One region of the Pseudomonas sp. m6p genome, then DNA from elsewhere that is predicted to be linked to it. Evidence: riboswitches for the same ligand, from Rfam matches in the RefSeq annotation. Region 1 holds a riboswitch; the other holds the start of a gene.
The links. A riboswitch is a leader RNA that binds a small molecule or an ion and turns the genes downstream of it on or off. The one in region 1 is predicted to bind cobalamin.
Positions count from the first base shown of each region.

Region 2: another riboswitch for cobalamin. It lies ahead of cobW (cobalamin biosynthesis protein CobW); the one in region 1 lies ahead of cobO (cob(I)yrinic acid a,c-diamide adenosyltransferase).

Region 1 covers NZ_CM147084.1:1,053,283-1,064,617, forward strand. The annotation lists gene ACYZUM_RS04965 (AI-2E family transporter) at 1-1,014, shown strand, start outside; gene hda (DnaA regulatory inactivator Hda) at 1,234-1,938, shown strand; gene ACYZUM_RS04975 (C40 family peptidase) at 2,164-2,778, shown strand; gene ACYZUM_RS04980 (C40 family peptidase) at 2,999-3,535, shown strand; gene ACYZUM_RS04985 (PQQ-dependent sugar dehydrogenase) at 3,668-4,981, opposite strand; gene ACYZUM_RS04990 (hypothetical protein) at 5,048-5,632, opposite strand; cobalamin riboswitch at 5,797-6,027, shown strand; gene cobO (cob(I)yrinic acid a,c-diamide adenosyltransferase) at 6,109-6,720, shown strand; gene ACYZUM_RS05000 (cobyrinate a,c-diamide synthase) at 6,717-8,117, shown strand; gene bluB (5,6-dimethylbenzimidazole synthase) at 8,114-8,764, shown strand; gene cbiB (adenosylcobinamide-phosphate synthase CbiB) at 8,761-9,669, shown strand; gene cobD (threonine-phosphate decarboxylase CobD) at 9,662-10,654, shown strand; gene ACYZUM_RS05020 (cobyric acid synthase) at 10,651-11,335, shown strand, end outside.
Region 2 covers NZ_CM147084.1:2,809,546-2,820,880, reverse strand. The annotation lists cobalamin riboswitch at 902-1,114, shown strand; gene cobW (cobalamin biosynthesis protein CobW) at 1,213-2,283, shown strand; gene cobN (cobaltochelatase subunit CobN) at 2,287-6,135, shown strand; gene ACYZUM_RS12930 (magnesium chelatase ATPase subunit I) at 6,300-7,298, shown strand; gene ACYZUM_RS12925 (vWA domain-containing protein) at 7,226-7,957, shown strand; gene ACYZUM_RS12920 (phospholipase D-like domain-containing protein) at 8,114-9,760, shown strand; gene ACYZUM_RS12915 (TerC family protein) at 10,140-11,335, shown strand, end outside.

The DNA of each region.
Region 1 (11,335 bases):
TGGTTGCTGCACCCGATCCTCACGCCGTTTCTGGTGGCGCTGCTGCTGGCGTACCTGTTCGATCCGCTGGTGGATCGCCTTGAACGACTCGGACTGTCCCGCACCTGGGGCGTGATCGCGGTGTTTGCCTTGTTCACCCTGATTGTCACCACGTTGTTGCTGGTGTTGGTACCGATGCTCGCCAAGCAGTTGTTGCGCTTGTACGAACTGGCACCGCAGATGCTCGATTGGCTGCAGCACACGGCGCTGCCGTGGGCGCAGTCGAAACTGGGCCTGTCGGACGGTTTCTGGAAGTTCGACAAGGTCAAGGCTGCAATCAGTGAACACATGGGGCAAACCACTGACATCGTCGGTGTGGTGCTGAGTCAGGCCACGGCTTCAAGCCTGGCGCTGATCGGCTGGCTGGCGAATCTGGTGTTGATTCCGGTGGTGAGTTTCTACCTGCTGCGTGACTGGGATGTGATGATGGCCAAGATCCGCAGCCTGCTGCCCCGTGACCGTGAAGAAACCATCGTCTCGCTCGCGGGTGAGTGCCACGAGGTGCTCGGCGCGTTCGTGCGCGGGCAGTTGCTGGTGATGCTGGCGCTGGGCGTGATTTACGCAGCGGGTCTGATGATCGTTGGGCTGGAACTGGGGCTGTTGATCGGCCTGATCGCCGGTCTGGCGGCCATCGTGCCGTACATGGGCTTTGTCATCGGCATTGGCGCGGCGCTGATTGCCGGCTTGTTCCAGTTCGGTGGTGATCTGTATCCGATGATCGGAATCGTGGCGGTGTTCATGGTCGGGCAGGCGCTCGAAGGCATGGTGCTGACGCCTTTGCTGGTGGGTGACCGGATCGGTCTGCATCCGGTGGCGGTGATTTTCGCGATTCTGGCCGGCGGCGAGCTGTTCGGCTTTACCGGTGTGCTGCTGGCATTGCCGGTGGCGGCGGTGATCATGGTGCTGGTGCGTCACGTGCACGATTTGTACAAGGACTCGGATATTTACAGCGGGACCGATGAGCCCGAGTTGTAATCCGATCACGGGCGGCCCGGCATTGTGCCGGGTTGGCCCGGGTTTTGCGGCGGGTTCGTTCGATACCGCGTCAGAGAAACTGTCATAAAACCAGCGTGTTAACGCAAACCTTTGATTTTGCTTGGGGTCTGTCGCATTGTGCGCTCAGCTTCACGGGTATAAACTTCGCAAACATTACACAGAGGCCACTAACGGTTCCTTGAGAACTGTTCAGTCAGCATGAAACCGATTCAGCTGCCCCTAGGTGTGCGTCTGCGTGACGACGCCACCTTCATCAACTACTACCCAGGCGCCAATGCCGCTGCACTCGGCTATGTCGAGCGCCTATGCGAAGCCGACGCCGGTTGGACCGAAAGCCTGATCTACCTGTGGGGCAAGCACGGGGTAGGGCGTACGCATCTGTTGCAGGCGGCTTGCCTGCGCTTTGAGCAGATGGGTGAGCCGGCGGTGTACCTGCCGCTGGCCGAATTGATGGATCGCGGTATCGAAATCCTCGACAACCTTGAGCAGTACGAACTGGTCTGCCTGGATGACTTGCAGGTGATTGCCGGCAAGCCGGACTGGGAAGAGGCGATGTTTCATCTGTTCAACCGCTTGCGTGACAGCGGTCGGCGTTTGCTGATTGCCGCTTCAACCTCGCCACGCGAGCTGCCGGTGAAACTGGCTGACCTCAAATCGCGCCTGACGCTGGCGCTGATCTTCCAGATGCGCCCGCTTTCCGATGAAGACAAATTGCGTGCCCTGCAATTGCGTGCTTCGCGTCGCGGCCTGCACCTGACCGATGAAGTCGGACACTTTATTCTGACCCGCGGCACCCGCAGCATGAGTGCACTGTTCGACCTGCTCGAACAGCTGGATCAGGCCTCGTTGCAGGCGCAACGCAAGCTGACAATTCCGTTCCTGAAAGAGACCCTCGGTTGGTAGTCAGCCCTTGAAATACGAGGCTTTCAGCACGTTTCGACATATTTCAGGCGCCAGAAAATCCGCGTTTCCGCAACGTATGCAGACCGCGTATCGAGTCAAATGGGCTTAAGCGCTTAGATGTAAACGAGAAACCGGGAAGTCACAAAAAGATCGATTGAATTTGCAAATGAGGCCGATAGCGGGCATAGTCTCGGCTTCTTTACAACTTCAGCCACGGTCGTGCCCATGCTAAATCGCTTCGCACCCCTCGTGCCTCTCGCACTCGTCACCCTGTTGTTCGGTTGCGCTGCTCATTCTCCAGTTCAAGAGCAGCCTCAGCAGGTTAAAAATTCTGCCACTGCCCAGTCTTCCGTTACTTACCAGGAAGAGCTGGACACCGAAAAAGAACTCTCGGACTTCAACAAGAAGCCGTACGAGCTCCCGGTTCTGGCCGACAGTATCCTTGAACGCGGCATGTCCCTGATCGGTACCCGTTACCGTTTCGGCGGCACCTCTGAAGCCGGTTTCGACTGCAGCGGTTTCATCGGTTACCTGTTCCGCGAAGAGGCCGGCATGAATCTGCCGCGCTCCACCCGTGAAATGATCAACGTGGATGCGCCTCTGGTCTCGCGCGGCAACCTTGAGCCGGGCGATCTGCTGTTCTTCGCCACCAACGGTCGTCGCGGTCGTGTAAGCCACGCCGGGATCTACCTGGGTGACAATCAGTTCATCCACTCCAGCAGTCGTCGCAGCGGCGGTGTTCGCATCGACAGCCTGGGTGACAGCTACTGGAGCAAGACCTTCATCGAAGCCAAACGCGCGCTCGCGATGGCTCCGACCGTGGTCACCGCTCGCAAGTAATTCCCCCGTTGTCGCCACGTCCGTGGCGACAAGAACGGTGCCCGGCAAGGGAGTAGACCTAGACTTTACAAGGTGAAGTTAAAGTCTTACTTGAAGTTTGCCGCGTAGCCGCTAGAATCCTGTATCTATATTGATGGCAAACCGCCTGCGTGCTCCGCAGGCGGTTTTGTTTCTGTCCATTCGGCAGAGAAAGCCGCAGCCAGATCAGGATGTTCTGCTTATGACGATGTCGGCCCGCCTCACATTGATTTTCTTCGCAGCGCTGCTCAGCGCCTGCGCCAGCCGCACCCCGCCGCCTGCGCCCGTGGTACGCGCTCCGGTGGTGTTCGGGCCCTCCCAAGCTTTTTCGCCCGCTGCTGAAGACGTGCTGTTTCGCGCGCTGGGCCTGGTTGGCACGCCCTATCGCTGGGGCGGCAACACGCCAGACTCCGGGTTTGATTGCAGCGGTCTGATAGGTTTCGTCTACCGCGATGCCGCCGGCATCTCCCTGCCGCGCTCCACCCGCGAGATGATCGTGATGCAGGCGCCGAATGTGGGCAAGGAAGGGTTGCAGACCGGCGACCTGATCTTCTTCGCCACCAACGGCGGCTCTCAGGTCAGCCATGCGGGGATCTACGTGGGGGAAGGTCGCTTCGTGCATGCGCCAGCAACCGGCGGCACAGTGAAGCTGGACAGCCTGTCGAAGGCGTATTGGCAGAAGGCGTATCTGAGTGCCAAGCGGGTGTTGCAGCCGGAGCATCTGGCGCATAACCCGTAGTAAAAATAGCAGCCATTCCAATGTGGGAGCGAGCCTGCTCGCGAAAGCGGTGTATCAGTCAACCCAATGGAGGCTGACACTACGCATTCGCGAGCAGGCTCGCTCCCACAGTTGTTTCAGGTCAGGCAAAAGTTACTTGGCGGACGAAACCCGCCAAACCTTGTTCCCCACATCATCCGCCACCAGCAAACCACCTTGCTGGTCGATTGCCACGCCTACCGGGCGGCCCAAAGCGTTCTCGTCCTTGTCGAGGAAACCGGTCAGCACATCCACCGGTGCTCCGTTCGGCTTGCCGGCGGCGAATGGTACGAAAATCACCTTATAGCCACTGTGCGGTTTGCGGTTCCACGAGCCGTGTTGACCGATGAACGCGCCTTCCTTGAACTGCGCCGGCAGGCTGTTGCCTTCGGCGAAGGTCAGGCCCAGCGAGGCAGTGTGCGGGCCGACGGCGTAGTCCGGAGCGATGGCCTTGGCCACCAGATCCAGATTCTGCGGCTTCACCCGCACATCCACGTGCTGGCCGTAATAGCTGAAAGGCCAGCCATAGAAGCCACCGTCCTTGACCGAGGTGATGTAGTCCGGCACCAGGTCGCTGCCGATTTCGTCACGTTCGTTGACTGCTGTCCACAGCGCGCCTGTGGTGGGTTCCCACGCCAGACCGTTGGGGTTACGAATGCCCGAGGCGAAGATCCGGTGATTGCCGGTGGCGCGATCCACTTCCCAGATCGCGGCGCGACCTTCCTCTTTATCCAGACCATTCTCGCCGACGTTGCTGTTCGAGCCGACGGTGACATACAGCTTGCTGCCGTCCTTGCTGGCGATGACGTTCTTGGTCCAGTGATGGTTCAGCGTACCGCCAGGCAGATCGGTGACTTTGATCGGCTGGGTCTTGATCTCGGTCGCGCCGAATTCGTAGTGAAAGCGCAGCAGGCGATCGGTGTCAGCGACGTACAAATCGTTACCGACCAGGGTCATGCCAAACGGCGAATTGAGATTTTGAAGAAACACCGTGCGGGTCTCGGCCACGCCGTCGTGATCGGCGTCGCGCAACAAGGTGATGCGGTTCGGGCTTGGCACGCCGGCACCGGCTTTGCCCATGACTTTCTTCATCACCCAGCCGCGAATACCACTGCTGTCATCCGGCTTGGGCGGCGCGTTGGTTTCCGCCACCAATACGTCACCGTTGGGCAGCACGTAGAGCCAGCGTGGGTGATCGAGGCCTTCGGCAAATGCAGCCACTTGCGTACCGGCTGCGGCGGTCGGTTTGCCACCTGCAGGCCAGCCGACCGCTGGGGCGATGTTCACCGTCGGGATCAGGGTTTTGTTCGGTTCAGGCAGTTTCGGTGACGGACCGGTGCCGTCGGAAACCTGCAGGCTGGAGGATTCACCGCAGGCGGCGAGCCCTCCGGCGAGAGCGATGACGAGAGCGAGTCGGGTTTTGCGCATTGCTGATCTTCCCTATGAATGCATGCTTAATCATAGAGGAGCTTGCGCACCCGATGGTTCAACCGCTCAACCGCGGGCCTCTTTGAACAGCACGGCGATGCCCGGATGATAGTTGCCCGCTTCGCTGCGCAACTTGCGGTAGGCGTAGGGGAAATACCAGGCCACGGCGCAGCAGTGTTCCTTTTGCAGGTCGTCGACCATGTCCTGCAGTTCTTCGGGGCTGGCACTGTGCTGGGCCTTCTGCGGGGCGACGAACAGACAGCCGAGTTTGAGGTCACTGGCGAAGCTGATGCGTTTGGCATCGCTGGTGATGTCCAGCAGGGCCTGAGTCAGGTTGAGGTTGTTGACCCGCGGCCAGCGCTGGGTGGCCTGAAGGTAGGCGCGGTCTTCGGCCCCGGCGATGAACAGGTCGGCGCGGGCATTGCGCTCGCCGTCCTCGTTCTGCTTGCGGGTGGTGGTATCGCAGAGGGTAACCAACTCGGCCATCCATGCCGCAGCGGAGAGCAAGCCGAGATTGGCTTTCTCGTCATGCCAGTAGGGTGTGTCGTTGTCACCGCGTACCGCGTTGTAACGGTCAATACAGTCAAACCAGCGTTCAAGCACCGGGCGCAGGAATTCCAGGCGCGGGTTGCTGATGATCATGCCTTGCATCGTCATCATCCTTATTGTTGTGGTGTGCTTTTTCAATCAAAAGCATGGCTCTTTGATATCACTTGTCTCAGTGTGGCACAAGATTGGCGTCAGATAATTGATCGGCGGCAGTTATTCGCCCGACGGCCCCCTCTTTAATTGACGCTCCATCCCCAACCCTCTAACCTTCGCGGCTTGTTTCAGGTGCTCTGTGACGCGTGTCGACAGAGTGAAACAGGGAAGCCGGTGAGGGTTGTCTTCAGGTGAAAGACGATCACGATCCCGGCGCTGCCCCCGCAACGGTAAATGAGTGAAAACTGCGCATTGAGCCACTGTGTCGACCGACGCGGGAAGGCGCGCAGTCAGGCGATTCGCCGCTCATGAGCCCGGAGACCGGCCTGATCCATCCAGCGGCATCACGGTGGGCGATGCCAGGCTTTTTGCCGTCTGTTCTTGTGCCTGCCCGCCGTTATCCAGCCTCAACGGAGAGCTCCCCCATGACCGATTCCCCCGAGCGCGACGAACGCCATCTGGCGCGTATGCAGCGCAAAAAAGCCGTGATCGACGAACGCATCGCCAATTCGCCCGACGAGTGCGGCCTGGTGCTGGTGTTGACCGGCAATGGCAAAGGCAAAAGCAGCTCGGCGTTCGGCATGCTTGCCCGTGCCATGGGCCACGGCATGCAGTGCGGTGTGGTGCAGTTCATCAAGGGCCGCAACAGCACTGGCGAAGAACTGTTTTTCCGCCGCTTCCCCGAGCAAGTGCGTTTTCACGTAATGGGCGAGGGTTTCACCTGGGAAACCCAGGACCGCCAGCGTGACATCGCCGCCGCCGAAGCTGCGTGGGCAGTGTCCCGCGAGCTGCTGCGCGATCCGTCGATCGGCCTGGTGGTGCTGGATGAACTGAACATTGCCCTGAAACACGGCTACCTCGATCTGGATCGAGTGCTCAGCGACCTGCAGGCGCGTCCGCCGATGCAGCACGTGATCGTCACCGGCCGCGCGGCCAAACCGGAAATGATCGAGATGGGCGACACCGTCACCGAAATGGGTATGCTCAAGCACGCCTTCCAGGCCGGCATCAAAGCGCAGAAAGGCGTCGAACTTTGAATCAACCACGTCACTGCCCGGCGGTGCTGATTGCCGCCCCGGCCTCCGGTCAGGGCAAGACCACCGTCACCGCCGCGCTCGCTCGCTTGCATCGCAATCAGGGGCGCAAGGTGCGCGTGTTCAAGTGCGGCCCGGACTTCCTCGACCCGATGATTCTCGAGCGCGCCAGCGGTGCGCCGGTGTATCAAATGGACATGTGGATGGTCGGCGAGCAGGAAAGCCGCCGCCTGTTGTGGGAAGCCGCCGCCGAAGCCGATCTGATCCTGATCGAAGGCGTGATGGGCCTGTTCGACGGCACGCCGTCCAGTGCTGATCTGGCGCGGCATTTCGGCGTGCCGGTGCTTGGTGTGATCGATGGCACCGCCATGGCCCAGACCTTTGGTGCACTGGCGCTGGGGTTGGCGCGCTATCAGCCGGACCTGCCGTTTGCCGGGGTGCTGGCCAACCGCGTCGGCACTTTGCGTCATGCGCAATTGCTCGAAGGCAGCCTCACCGAAGGTCTGCGTTGGTACGGCGCGCTGTCGCGGGAAACCGGGATCGAGTTGCCGAGCCGCCATCTCGGTCTGGTGCAAGCCAGCGAACTGAATGATCTGGACCTGCGTCTCGACGCGGCCGCCCAAGCGTTGGCCAGCAGTTGCGAGGTAGCGCTGCCACCGGCCGTGGAGTTCGCCGCGCCTGAAGTGATCCCTGCTGAGCCGCTGCTCGACGGCGTGCGCATTGCCGTCGCTCGTGACGAAGCCTTTGCCTTCACCTACGGTGCCAGCCTCGATCTGCTGCGGGCGATGGGCGCCGAGTTGAGTTTCTTTTCGCCGATCCGCGATACCCAATTGCCCGACGCCGACAGTCTGTATTTGCCCGGTGGTTACCCGGAATTGCACCATGTCTCGCTGGCGCGAAACACCGCGATGCTGGATGCGATTCGCGCGCACCACGCCGCCGGCAAACCACTGCTTGCCGAGTGCGGCGGCATGCTCTATCTGCTCGACGCGTTGACCGATGTCGAAGGCACCCGCGCCGAACTGGTCGGGCTGCTGCGCGGTGAGGCAGTGATGCAAAAACGTCTGGCGGCACTGGCACTGCAAGCGGTGGATTTGCCGGAGGGCTCGCTGCGTGGGCACACCTATCACCATTCCCTGACCAGCACCGAGCTGACGCCGATTGCCCGGGGCATCAGCCCGAATGGCGGGCGCGGGGCGGAGGCGGTTTATCGGGAGGGGCGGATGACGGCGTCGTACGTGCATTTTTACTTTCCGTCGAACCCGACTGCGATTGCCGCATTGTTTGCGCCAGATCTCAAGGCCGCCATCGCTGGCAAGCCAGCTCCCACAGTGGCCGGTGTCATGCCTGAAGAAACGCGATCCCCTGTGGGAGCTGGCTTGCCAGCGATGGGGCCATGACCGACAACGCCTATTCCGAGGCCGAACGCGCAGCCGTCTACCGAGCCATCGCCGAACGCCGCGACATGCGCCACTTCACCGGCGGCACGGTCGAGCCGGAGCTGCTGCGCCGTCTGCTCGAAGCCGCGCATCAGGCGCCCAGCGTCGGTCTGATGCAGCCATGGCGCTTCATCCGCATCAGCGATCGCGCCCTGCGCGGGCAGATCCAGAACCTCGTCGAAGAAGAGCGCGTGCGTACCGCCGAAGCCCTCGGCGAGCGCAGTGACGAGTTCATGAAGCTCAAGGTTGAAGGCATCAACGACTGCGCCGAAGTGCTGGTCGCGGCGCTGATGGATGATCGCGAAAAGCACATTTTCGGCCGTCGTACGCTGCCGGAAATGGACATGGCCTCGCTGTCCTGCGCGATTCAGAATCTGTGGCTGGCGTCCCGTGCCGAGGGGCTGGGCATGGGCTGGGTGTCGCTGTTCGAACCGCAGGCGCTGGCCGATCTGCTGCAGCTGCCGGCCGGGGCCAAGCCATTGGCGGTGTTGTGCCTGGGGCCGGTCAAGGCATTCTATCCGGCGCCGATGCTGGTACTCGAAGGGTGGGCGCAGGCGCGGCCGCTCAATGAGTTGCTGTACGAAAATTATTGGGGAGTGAGTCAATGAGTGTGGCGTTGTTGAGTGTCGCCGCAGTCGCGCTGGATGCGCTGCTGGGTGAACCGAAACGCTGGCATCCGCTGGTGGCGTTCGGCAATTTTGCCGGGCGCGTCGAGCGCCGTTTCAATGCGGGCGGACGTGGCTGGCGCAGTCACGGGGTCACCGCGTGGGTGATCGCGGTGCTGCCGCTGACCTTGCTCGCGACCGCGTTTTCCTGGGCGCCGTACGTCGGCTGGATCGTCGAGATTCTGGCGCTGTATTGCGCCCTCGGCATGCGCAGCCTCGGTGAGCATGTCGCGCCGGTAGCTGCCGCCTTGCGCGCCGATGATCTGGAAGAAGCACGCAAACGCGTCGGTTATCTGGTCAGCCGTCAGACCAGCGAACTGGACAGCACCGCCGTCGCCCGCGCCGCCACTGAATCGGTGCTGGAAAACGGCAGTGACGCGGTGTTCGCCGCGCTGTTCTGGTTTGTCGTGGCCGGTGCGCCGGGGGTGGTGCTCTATCGCCTGAGCAATACGCTCGACGCGATGTGGGGCTATCGCAACGAACGCTTCGAGCGCTTCGGCTGGTGCGCGGCAAAAATCGACGACGTGCTCAACTACATTCCGGCCCGACTGGTGGCGCTGACCTACGCACTGCTGGGCAACACCCGGCTCGCCTGGAAATGCTGGCGCAGCCAGGGCCCGCAATGGGACAGCCCCAACGCCGGTCCGGTAATGGCGGCTGGCGCCGGTGCGTTAGGCGTCGAACTGGGCGGACCGGCGATTTATCACGGTGAGCTGCATGAGCGTCCGCAACTGGGCGAAGGTGCGCCGGCGGATGCCGATTCGATTGATCGCGGCTGGCAATTGGTCCAGCGCGGGGTATGGTTATGGCTGCTGATTCTCTGCGTGGGGGCTGAATTCTATGCTTGAGCACGGTGGCCGGCTGCGCAAGGCTGCACTCGATTACGGGATTGCCGAGGCCAACTGGCTCGACCTGTCCAGCGGGCTTGCGCCGTGGCCGTTTGCGGTGCCGCAGATTCCGTTGCGCGCCTGGGCACGCTTGCCGGAAACCGACGACGGGCTGGAGCAGGCCGCGTGTGATTACTACGGTGCTTCGCAGGTGCTGCCGGTGGCCGGTTCGCAAATGGCGATCCAGCTGCTGCCGCGTTTGCGCCGCGCCGGCAAGGTCGGTGTGTTGTCGCCGTGTTATGCCGAGCACGCCGAAGCCTGGCGTCGCAGTGGTTATATCGTGCGCGAAGTGCTGGAGCAGGAAGTGGAATTCTTTCTCGACAGCCTCGACGTGCTGGTGGTGGTCAATCCGAACAATCCCACTGGCCTGAGCCTGACACCGGCGCGGCTGCTCGACTGGCATGCGCGGCTGGCCCAGCGCGGCGGCTGGCTGGTGGTCGATGAAGCGTTCATGGATAACACGCCGCAGCTGAGCCTGGCCTCGCACACCCATCAAGTTGGCCTGATCGTCTTGCGCTCGTTCGGCAAGTTTTTCGGTCTGGCCGGGGTGCGTCTGGGGTTTGTGCTGGCCGAGCGCAAGTTGCTCAGGTTGCTCGCCGAACAGGTCGGGCCGTGGGCGGTGAGCGGGCCGACGCGGGTGCTCGGTCAGGCCTGTTTGCAGGACACCGAAGCGCACACTCGGCAACGTATTCGCAGCGATGAGGCCAGTGAGCGTCTGGCGCTGCTGCTGGAGCGCTATGGTTTCAAACCCCACGGTGGTTGTGCGTTGTTTCAGTGGCTGGTCACCGAGCACGCGCAAGCGCTACACGAGTTCATGGCCCGACGCGGGATCCTTCTGCGCATCTTCACCCACAACAGCAGTTTGCGTTTTGGCCTGCCGGCCAACGCCGCTGAAGAAGCGCGCCTCGAACAGGCGCTGCAAGCCTTTGCCAAGGAATCGAAATGACCACCGTGATGGTGCAAGGCACCACCTCCGACGCCGGTAAAAGCACGCTAGTGACGGCGCTGTGTCGCTGGGCCACCCGTCAGGGCGTGGCGGTGGTGCCGTTCAAACCGCAGAACATGGCGCTCAACAGCGCGGTGACCGCCGACGGCGGCGAGATCGGCCGGGCGCAAGCGGTGCAGGCGCAAGCCGCGCATCTTGAACCGCATACCGACATGAACCCGGTGTTGCTCAAGCCCAACAGCGACACCGGCGCGCAGGTGATCATCCATGGCCGCGCGGTCACCAGCATGAATGCGGTGGCGTATCACGACTACAAAGCCATCGCCATGCAAGCGGTGCTCGCGTCGCACGAGCGGCTGAGCGCGGCGTATCCGCTGGTGATGGTCGAAGGCGCCGGCTCGCCGGCCGAGATCAACCTGCGTGCCGGGGACATCGCCAACATGGGCTTCGCCGAAGCGGTGGATTGCCCGGTGCTGCTGATCGCCGACATCAATCGCGGCGGGGTGTTTGCGCATCTGGTCGGCACGCTGGAGCTGCTGTCGCCGAGCGAGCAGGCGCGGGTCAAGGGCTTCATCATCAACCGCTTTCGCGGTGACATCGCCTTGCTGCAACCGGGCCTCGACTGGCTGGAACAGCGCACCGGCAAACCGGTTATCGGTGTGCTGCCGTACGTGATGGATC
Region 2 (11,335 bases), 1.8 Mb from region 1:
TTTGGGGGTGGATCCGTTGCTGCGGTAACGGCCGCTTAGGGTTCCGCCCTTACGGCGGGTCACTTTGGCAAAAGCCCCAAAGTAACCAAAGGGCTTTACCCTGACGTTCGGCCCTCGCTTGGGCTCGGGTTCCTTCGCTGCGGGATTCATCCGGGGGCAGCGCCTACGGTTTGCTTCGCTGCACCTCCTCTCGCTGTGTTTGGCTGCGCCAAACGGTCGCTGCGCTCCCACCCCGGATAAATCCCTCCACTCAGCCTGCCGACGGGCCTTGAGATCAAAAGCTTTACTCGAGCTAACGCTCATCGTGTTGAGTGGGGCGGCTTCGCCGCATGGGGTGTGCACGAATTAAATTGTGGGAGCTGGCTTGCCAGCGATGGCGGCCTGACAGCCGACCAAATTCCTAACTGAATACACCCAATCCCTGTAGGAACTGCCGAAGGCTGTGATCTTTTGATCTGGCTTTGGCTTTGGCTTTGGCTTTGGCTTTTGATCTTCAGCCCCTTCGGCAGGCCGAGCGAAGGTGTCCATCCGGGGGTAGGCGCGCAGCGCCATGCGGCGAAGCCGCATACATCGAGAGGAGGTGCAGCGAAGCAAACCGTAGGCGATGCCCCCGGATGGACACCGTAGGGAGGGAACACTGAGCCTCAGCGAAGTGCCGTACGCCGGGGCAAAGCCTTTTGGGTTACCTTTTCGGCGTCTGGAAAAGGTGACTCGCTGTAAGAGCGAAACCGCCAGCGGCGACACCCGCAGAAACAGATATGCCCCCAATCCAAAAAAAACCAGATCCCGTAACCCGAGGTCTGGCAAAAGTGACCCGCCGCAACGGCGAAACCGTAATCAGCAACCCCCGCAGCAACGGATATGCCCCCAATCCAAACATTGACCCATCCTCAACCCATGCGTAGCCTTGCACCTTCGAGGTTCTTCGGCCCACGCTGAAGCTAAGAAGGGAACGCGGTCAAAGCCGCGGCTGCCCCCGCAACTGTGAACGGTGAAGTTCGTTGCCACGCCACTGCCAGCTCAATCCACTGAGCCCGCGGGAAGGCGCAGCGAATGCCAGGCCCAAGGCCTGAACACCGTCAGCCAGGAGACCTGCCTCGTGACAGATTTCTCACTACAACCGGGCGGGGTGATCCGGTGGCGAATTCTTCCGCGCGCACGCTCGCAGCGGATCTCGTCCCGTATGCCCGCCACCTTGCCAAAGGGCATCCGATGAAAACACTGGCCAAACTCCCCGTCACCATCGTCACCGGTTTCCTCGGCTCGGGCAAAACCACCTTGCTGCGCCATATGCTCGACAACGCTCAGGGCCGCCGTATCGCGGTGATCGTCAACGAGTTCGGCGAGCTGGGAATCGACGGTGAGATCCTCAAACAATGCACCATCGGCTGCACCGAAGAAGAAGCCACCGGCCGCGTCTACGAACTGGCCAACGGCTGCCTGTGCTGCACAGTGCAGGAAGAGTTCTTCCCGGTGATGCGCGAACTGGTCGCCCGTCGCGGCGATCTCGATCACATTCTGATCGAGACGTCCGGTCTGGCTCTGCCAAAACCATTGGTGCAAGCCTTCCAGTGGCCGGAAATCCGCAACGCCTGCACCGTGGACGCGGTGATCACCGTGGTCGACAGCCCGGCCGTGGCCGCCGGTACCTTCGCCGCGTTCCCGGATCAGGTCGATGCCCAGCGCAAACTCGATCCGAATCTGGATCACGAATCGCCGCTGCACGAACTGTTCGCCGACCAACTGGCCAGCGCCGATCTGGTGATCCTCAACAAGGCCGATCAGACCAGCGCCGAAGATCTGGCTCGCGTTCGCGCTGAAGTCGCTGAAGAACTGCCGCCAGCGGTGAAAATCATCGAAGCCAGCAACGGTCGCCTGCCGCTGGACGTGCTGATCGGTCTCGGTGCCGGTTCCGAAGAACACATCGACAGCCGCCACAGCCATCACGATCACCACCACGACGGTGATGACGATCACGATGACCACGATCACGACGCCTTCGATTCGATCTCCATTGAACTGCCGCAAGCCGACGAAAGCCTGTTGCTCGACGCGCTGACGCAATTGGTGGTCAAGCACGGCATCCTGCGTGTGAAGGGCTTCGCGGCGATTCCGAACAAGCCGATGCGTCTGTTGATTCAAGGCGTGGGCACGCGTTTCGACAAGCACTTCGACCGCCAGTGGGGCGCTGATGAATCGCGTGTCACTCGTCTGGTGCTGATCGGCCAGAAGCTCGACGCCGCGCAACTCGAAGCGCAACTGCGCGCCGCGCTCAGCGTTTAAGCCATGCACCTGCTCAGGACCCAGCCCGGCGGTTTCGTGTCGGATGACAACATTGCCGACCTTGGACAAACCCCCGCCGAGCTGGTGATCCTGTGCAGCGGCGATTCCAGCCTGGCGCTGCTCGCCGAAGCGGCGCAGCAACTGCCTGAGGATTACCCGAGCCTGCGCCTGGCCAATCCGATGCAGGTGCAGAATCACGCCTCGGTCGATCTGTATGTCGATGAGGTGCTACGGCACGCCAAGGTCATTCTGATTTCGTTGCACGGCGGCATCGCCTATTGGCGTTACGGTGTCGAGCGTCTGGTGGAATTGTCCGAGCGCGGCGTGCAGGTGATTCTGGTACCGGGGGATGACCGTCCCGACCCGGAACTCAGCGACCTGAGCACCGTGCCCGCCGAAGATCGCGACCGTCTCTGGCAGTTTTTGCGTCAGGGCGGCATGGGCAATGCGCAGGGCTTCTTCCATTGCCTGGCCAACCGCTGGCTGTCGCGCGACTACACCTGGGGCGAGCCGCAGGCGCTGCCGCGTACGGCGATTTACCACCCACAGAAAAACACCGCCGCACTGAGCGACTGGCAAGCCGATTGGCTGCCCGGTCAACCAGTGGCGGCGGTGTTGTTTTATCGCTCGCATTTGCAAGCGGCGAACACCGCGTTCATCGACGTGTTCTGCCAACGCTTGCAGGCGGCGGGGCTCAATCCGTTGCCGATCGCCGTCGCCAGCCTGAAAGAACCCGGCTGCCTGTCGGTGGTCGAGGACTGGCTGGATGAGGTCGAAGCTGCGGTGATCCTCAACACCACCGGCTTCGCGCAATCCAGCCCGGAAGCGCCGCACCTGCGGCCGTTCCGGCGCAATATTCCGGTGATTCAGGCGATCTGCGCCCAGGACAACGAGCCGGGCTGGCGTGACAGCGAACAGGGGCTGGGGCCACGAGATCTGGCGATGCACATTGCCTTGCCGGAACTCGACGGGCGCATCATCAGCCGGCCGATCAGCTTCAAGGATCTGGCCTGGCGCAGCGAGCGCAGTCAGTCCGACGTGGTCTGCTACCGGGCGCAACCCGAGCGCATGGATTTTGTCGCTGAACTGGCCCGACGCTGGAGCGATCTGGCGCGGTTGCCGAACGCGGAAAAACGTATTGCGCTGATCCTCGCCAACTACCCGACCCGCGATGGTCGGATTGGCAATGGCGTCGGTCTCGACACGCCGGCGGCGGCATTGAATATCCTGCGCGCGTTGCAGACCGAAGGCTTTCCGTTGACGGCTGAGTTGCCGGACAGCGGCACCGCGTTGATCCAGCAATTACTCGGCGGAGTCAGCAACGACCTCGACAGCATCGACCTGCGTCCGTGTCAGCAAAGTCTGGCGATGGACGCCTACCTGGCGATGTTCAATGCGCTGCCCGAGGCCAATCGCGCGGCCGTGCTGGAACGCTGGGGCGCGCCGCAAAACGACCCGATGTGCCGCGACGGGCGAATGATGATCGCCGGGCTGCGTTTTGGCCTGACCTTCGTCGGCATTCAGCCGGCGCGCGGTTATCAGGTCGATCCAAGTGCGGTGTATCACGACCCGGATCTGGTGCCGCCGCACGGCTATCTGGCGTTCTATTTCTGGCTGCGCAACACCTACGGTGCGCACGCGGTGATTCACGTCGGCAAGCACGGCAACCTCGAATGGCTGCCGGGCAAGGGTGTCGGCCTTTCGGAAAGTTGCTGGCCGGACGCGCTGCTCGGGCCGCTGCCGAACATCTATCCGTTTATCGTCAACGACCCGGGCGAGGGCGCGCAAGCCAAACGGCGCACGCAAGCGGTGATCATCGACCACCTGATGCCGCCGCTGACCCGCGCCGAAACCTACGGCCCGTTGCGCAATCTGGAACTGTTGGCCGACGAATATTACGAGGCACAACTGCTCGATCCGCGTCGTGCGCGAGAGTTGCAACGCGATATTCTGCAACTGGTGCGCGAGACGCAGATCGATCGCGAACTGCAACTCGACGCCGGTCTGGACAGTGACGCCGACGCCGCGATCTGGCTGCCGCGGCTGGACACCTACCTGTGTGATCTGAAGGAATCGCAGATTCGCGATGGCCTGCACATCTTTGGCGAATCGCCGACCGGACGTTTGCGCATCGATACCTTGCTGGCTTTGCTGCGCATTCCGCGTGGTGACGGCAAAGGCGCGCAGTCGAGTCTGCTGCGGGCGTTGGCCAAGGCCTTCGAGCTGGGGTTTGATCCGCTGGATTGCGCACTTGCCGACCCGTGGAACGGCCCGCGCCCGGCGGAGCTGCAAAGCGTCAGCGACGAAATCTGGCGCACCGCCGGTGACACCCGCGAACGCCTCGAACTGTTCGCCACCCACCTGATCGCCCAAGCACTGGGCAGTCCCTGTGGGAGCGAGCCTGCTCGCGAAGGCGGCGCGTCAACCAACGCATCGTTCACTGATACACCGCCTTCGCGAGCAGGCTCGCTCCCACAAGGGGCGTGTTGGGCTGAAGTGAGCGCGATCATTGAAAACCTGCGCGAAGTCATCGCCCCACGCCTCGACGCCTGCGGCCCCGCCGAAATGCGCGGTCTGCTCGACGCCCTCAACGGCCGCTTCGTCCCCGCCGGCCCAAGTGGCGCGCCCAGCCGTGGCCGTCTCGACGTGCTGCCCACCGGGCGCAACTTCTACTCGGTGGACGTGCGCAACCTGCCGACCACCACCGCGTGGCGCATCGGCTTCCAGTCCGCCACGTTGATTCTCGAGCGGCATTTGCAGGATCACGGCGATCACCTGCGTCAGCTCGGCCTGTCCGTGTGGGGCACCGCGACCATGCGCACTGGCGGCGACGACATCGCCCAGGCCATGGCGCTGATGGGCGTGCGCCCGGTGTGGGCCACCGGCAGTCAGCGCGTCGATGATTTCGAGATTCTGCCGCTCAGCCTGCTCGACCGGCCACGGGTCGACGTCACGCTGCGGGTCTCGGGTTTTTTCCGCGATGCTTTTGCCAACCTGATTCGTCTGTTCGACGCTGCCGTGCAAGCGGTGGCGGCGCTGGACGAACCGGATGACCTCAACCCGCTGGCGGCGAAGGTGCGTGCCGAGCGCGAGGCGCTGTTGCAATCGGGGCTGGATGCCGACGCGGCGCGGCGTCAGGCCGGCTGGCGGATCTTCGGCGCCAAACCCGGTGCCTATGGTGCGGGCGTACAGGGCGCGATCGACGGTCGCTTGTGGCAGAGTCGTGAGGATCTGGCCGAGGTCTACCTGAACTGGGGCGCTTACGCTTATGGTGGGGCGGATGAGGGCACCGCTGCGCGCGAACAGTTCGTCCAGCGCCTGAGCCAGGTGCAGGCGGTGTTGCAGAACCAGGACAATCGCGAGCACGACTTGCTCGATTCCAACGACTATTACCAGTTTCAGGGCGGCATGCTCGCGGCGGTGGAAACCCTGCGCGGGGAAGCGGCGGCGAGTTATCACGGCGATCACAGCCAGCCGGATCTGCCGAAAGTCCGCACCCTGAAAGAAGAACTCAATCGGGTGATCCGCTCGCGGGCGGCCAATCCGAAGTGGATCGACGGGGTCAAACGTCACGGCTATAAAGGGGCGTTTGAACTGGCGGCGACGGTCGATAACCTGTTCGCCTTCGACGCCACCACGCAACTGATCGACGATCATCAGTATGCGTTGCTGGCCGACGCCTATTTGCTCGACCCGGCAACCCGCGATTTTGTTCGTGAACACAATCCGCATGCCCTGCGCGACATGACTGAACGCATGCTGGAAGCGCAACAACGTGGGATGTGGCAGGAACCCGGCGTGTATAAAGAAGCACTGGAAAACCTGCTGCTGGATATAGAAGAAGACACCTGACATACCGCCTCACGCTGTGGGAGCGAGCCTGCTCGCGAAGGCGTCGTGTCAGACAGTATTTTTGTAGCTGGCACACCGCTTTCGCGAGCAGGCTCGCTCCCACAGGGATCAACGTGGCTCCCAACGATTTTCGAAAGATCACCGACCATGACCGAGTATTGAAGATGACCGACATCCCGCATTTCCCGCTCTCCGCCGTGGTCGGCGCCGATGACTTGAAACTCGCGCTGTACCTCACTGCCATCGACCCGAAAATCGGTGGTGTGCTGATCGAAGGCCCACGCGGAATGGCCAAGTCGACTCTGGCCCGTGGCCTCGCCGATCTGCTGGCCAGCGGTCAGTTCGTCACGTTGCCACTGGGCGCCACCGAAGAACGTCTGGTCGGCACCCTCGATCTGGATGCCGCGCTGAGTGAAGGTCGTGCGCAGTTTTCTCCCGGCGTGCTGGCCAAGGCCGACGGCGGTGTGCTGTACGTCGATGAAGTGAATCTGTTGCCCGATCATCTGGTTGATCTGCTGCTGGATGTGGCGGCCAGCGGCACCAACCTGGTCGAGCGTGATGGCATCTCGCATCGGCATTCGGCACGGTTTGTGTTGATCGGCACAATGAACCCGGAAGAGGGCGAGTTGCGCCCGCAGCTGTTGGACCGTTTTGGCCTGAACGTCGCCCTCAGCGGTCACACCGCGCCGACTGAACGCGGGCAGATCATCCGCCGCCGACTGGATTTCGACAGCGACCCGCAGGCGTTCTGCGCGCAGTGGGAAGCCGAGCAGCAAGCGCTGCGCGAACGCTGCGAACAGGCGCGCTGCGCCTTGGCGCGCATTGCGCTGGATGACGATGCTTTGGCAAGCATCACCGAGCGCTGCTTTGCCGCCGGCGTCGATGGCTTGCGTGCCGATCTGGTCTGGCTGCGGGCGGCCCGTGCGCACGCAGCATGGCGCGGCGCTGCAGCGATTGCCGAGCAGGACATCGACGCCGTGGCGGAATTTGCCCTGCGTCATCGCCGTCGTGAGTCCACTTCGCCCAGCCTTCAACCACCTGCGCAGAACCAGACCAGCACCCAGGCTGAACCAAGCGAGGGGCAGGGGCAATGGGGCGACATGCCTGCTCCGGCGCTGACGACTGGCGCACGCCGCGAAGTGCCGAGCTGGCCAAAAAAGTAACCGGCATTCGTCCCCGATCCGACGCGGGGGCGAATGCCAGACCCCGCGCCGGACGACTCGACCACGGACGCCAGGGTAAGCGCCACGCTGCGCGCAGCGGTCTGGTGAACTGGCCGGGGACGCTGCTCAACGGCCGGCCGCAAACCCGTGAGGACTTGCAGTTCCAGCTGCGCACTCGTGCTCCCCATGAGTTATGGCTGGTGATCGTCGATGCGTCGGCTTCGACGCGTCGGCATCAGGCACTGAGCGATGCCAAGGGTTTGCTCGCGCAATTGTTTGATGATGCGTATCGACAAAGGGCGCGACTGGCCTTGCTGACCGCCAGTGGCAGCGCGCCGCAATGGCAGGTGCAAGGATTGAAGGCTTCAAGTGGCTTGCGCACCTGGCTGGAGACACTGGGCGCGGGCGGCGGCACGCCATTGGTGGCGGCGTTGACGCAGGCGCAGCAATGGCTGATGCAGCGACAAAAGCGTTTTCCGGCCGAGCAGCAACGCTTGTTGCTGGTCACGGACGGACGTTTGAAAACCTTGCCACCGCTGCTGCCGCTGGAGTGTCCGGGGTTGCTGATCGACATCGAGCGGGGGCCGATCCGTCTGGCGCGGGTGCGGGAATTGGCGGCGGTGCTGAATGCGGAATATCGGCATATCGATGATGTGTGAAGTCTGAGCGGGCCTCTTCGCGAGCAAGGTTGGTGAACACCGCTTGCTCTGTGGGAGCGAGCCTGCTCGCGAAGGCATCGCCTCGGATCATGCGGGATCACCAAAAATCGCAGCGCTGCTCTATGCTCCACCCAGCCCAATCACAAGGAGTGAATCATGCGGGTACTGGTCGCCAATCCTCAGGACGATTTTCGCGTCAAAGCCTACGCCGGCACCAACGGCGTGCTGCTCGCCATGGACCTGGCTGAACCGCGACGCAAAGGCTTGCTCGGGTTTGCCATCGAAAAGCAACAGGGCGACAAACCGTGGTTGTTCCTGTTCAACAGCTTGACGTTTCCCGGCAAGGCTCACACTTTTCCCCAATATCACGCCACGCCCAGTGATAAGGCACCGCTGCAAAAATTCCGCTGGGCCGATTACGCCGTCAACCCGGGCACGACCCTGCACTATCGCGTGCACCTGGCCTACGGCACGGCGGACGCGCCGCTACTGGGCGAATCGCTGGAGCTGAGCATCACCAGTGACGACGGCCACCCGGCCAATCAGAGCGTGATCTTCAATCGCGCCGTGGCTGCCAGTCAGGCGTTTCAGCGCAAATTTCCCGACCTCGACGCACAGATCAGCGCCAACAAGAATCTGCCCATCGAAGCCTGGCCCGGCGCGGCGCGCCTGTGGCTGGAGAACGGACTGCTGGAGCGATTGCTGGGCTTCATCGAGCGGGCTGTGGACGCGCAGTGGGCGTTGGACATTGCGATCTACGAGTATCAGTTGCAGGCGATCATCGATGCCGTGAACGCGGCGTTCGCGCGGGGGGTGCAAGTGCGCGTGCTGTACCACGCCCAGCCTGATGATTCCGATACGACCCTGAACGAAGCGAACCTTGCCCAATTACCAGCGGCGAACAAGCGGGGCCGGGTCACTCACAACATTTTCCACGACAAATTCATCGTCCTCAGCCGGGTCGATGGCGTCGGTCAGCGTCAACCGCAGGCGGTGCTGTGCGGCAGCACCAATTTCACCGCCAATGGCGTGTATCGCCAGGCCAATGTGGTGCATACGCTCGACGATGTGACGATTGCCACTGCCTATCTGCAAACGTTCGATGAGGTCTGGGCCAACCCTGCTGATGTCGCAGCCACACGCAACTGGATCACCGAACACAACCCGATGGATCCTGCGCAAACGCTGTTCGCCGGGTTCTCACCACGCAGCGGTGGTGCCGACTTACGCGAGTTCGTCGAGATCATCGAAGCGGCGAAAAAGGATGTGCTGTTTGTCACGGCATTCACCTTGCCGGACGCGATTCTCAACGCGCTGCTTGGTCAGCCCCATGACGACATTCTGCGTTACGGTCTGCAGAACACCGCCAGCCGCATTACCGGGTTTCACGCCGATCGCACCGCCGAATTCGCCGCCACAGCGTTGCTTAACACCGGTCTGGAAGGCTGGCTCAAGGAAAACATGAAAGGTCAGAAGGGCAACCTGCTGGTGCACACCAAAGCGGTGGTCGTCGACTTCACCAGCGACAGGCCGACGATTATCAGCGGCAGCCACAACCTCAGCACTTCGGCCAGTAACGGCAATGATGAAAACTACCTGATCATTCGCGGCGACACCGATCTGGCTGATCGCTATGGTCTGGAATTGCTGCGGTTTTATGAGCATTACCGCTTCCGCTATTTCGCGAAAAAACTCGAGCTGAAGCAGGTGAGTCCGTTGGCGCTGGATGACAGCTGGACCAACGATTACTACGTGGCGGGGGATTTGCGGCAATTGTCGCGGTTGCGCTTTGCCGGACGATGACAGCCACTGTAGGAGCTGCCGAAGGCTGCGATCTTTTGACTTTGTTTTTTAAGGTCAAGATCAAAAGATCGCAGCCTGCGGCAGCTCCTACAGGGGGGGCAGTGGTCGTTGATACAGATTTTGAAATGATTTCGCTCTGTAGGAATTGTCGTCAGAGCCTGTACGCTCCAAGGCCATTTTTCATTCAGGATTTGCATGAACACCCTCTTGGAGCCTCCCAGTCGTACCTTCTCCTCGCGCCATGGCGCGGTCTTGACGCACTCGCAGCATCCGGTTTTCCGCCTCCCGACTATCGTTGACAACGCGGCCTCAGAGCCTTCGCGTTGCACTTTGCCGTGCCCGGCAGCCTGAATTCACTGAAGAGAGATCGAGACATTTTATGGAATGGTTAGCGGATCCCACGGCCTGGTTAGGCTTGTTGACTTTGATCGTGCTGGAGCTGGTGCTGGGTATCGACAACCTGGTGTTTATCGCGATCCTGGCGGACAAACTGCCGCCGCATCAGCGCGATCGTGCGCGGATCATCGGCCTGTCGTTGGCGCTGATCATGCGTCTGGGCCTGTTGGCGAGCATTTCCTGGCTGGTCACCCTCACGCAGCCGTTGTTCGAAGTGTTCGGCAAGAGCTTTTCCGGCCGTGACCTGATCATGCTGTTCGGTGGTGTGTTCCTGCTGTTCAAAGCCACCATGGAGCTGCACGAACGGCTTGAAGGCCACGTCGGCCAGCGCTCGACCAACGCGGCTTACGCATTGTTCTGGCCGATCGTGGCGCAGATCGTGGTGCTCGATGCGGTGTTCTCGCTGGACGCGGTCATTACCGCCGTCGGCATGGTTGATGAACTGGCGGTGATGATGATCGCGGTGATCATTTCCATCGGTTTGATGATCGTTGCGAGCAAGCCGCTGACCCGCTTCGTCAATGCGCACCCGACGGTGATCATGCTGTGTCTGGGCTTTCTGATGATGATCGGTTTCGCCCTTACGGCCGAAGGCCTGGGCTTCCACATCCCGAAAGGCTATCTGTACGCGGCCATTGGCTTCTCGATCCTGATCGAGGTGTTCAACCAGATCGCCCGGGCCCGCCGCAAACGCTCGATGCAAGGCCTGCGCCCCCTACGTGAGCGCACGGCCCATGCTGTGATGCGCTTGCTGGGCGGGCGCAAGCTGGAAGTGGAGGAGGTCGGCGAGGAAATCTCCGACCTGCTGGATGACGGCGAAGCCCCGAGTGCAGAACTGTTCGACCGTCGCGAGCGGGTGATGATCAGTGGTGTGCTGCAACTGGCCGAACGCCCGATTCGTAATCTGATGACCGTACGCGCGGACGTCGACACCATCGATCTGGCTGACGACGCCGAGACGATTCGCACAAAATTGATGCACTCGTCGTATTCACGTCTGCCGCTGATTCGCAACGGTGCTGTGGATGAACCGTTGGGCTTCGTGCACAAGAAGGAATTGCTCAAGGAGTACCTGAGCGGCATTGAGCCGAACCTGGAACATCTGGCGCGCAAGACCATCAACTTGCTCGACAGCTATTCGATCCTCAATGCGCTGGAGCAGATGCGCGCAGCGTCGAC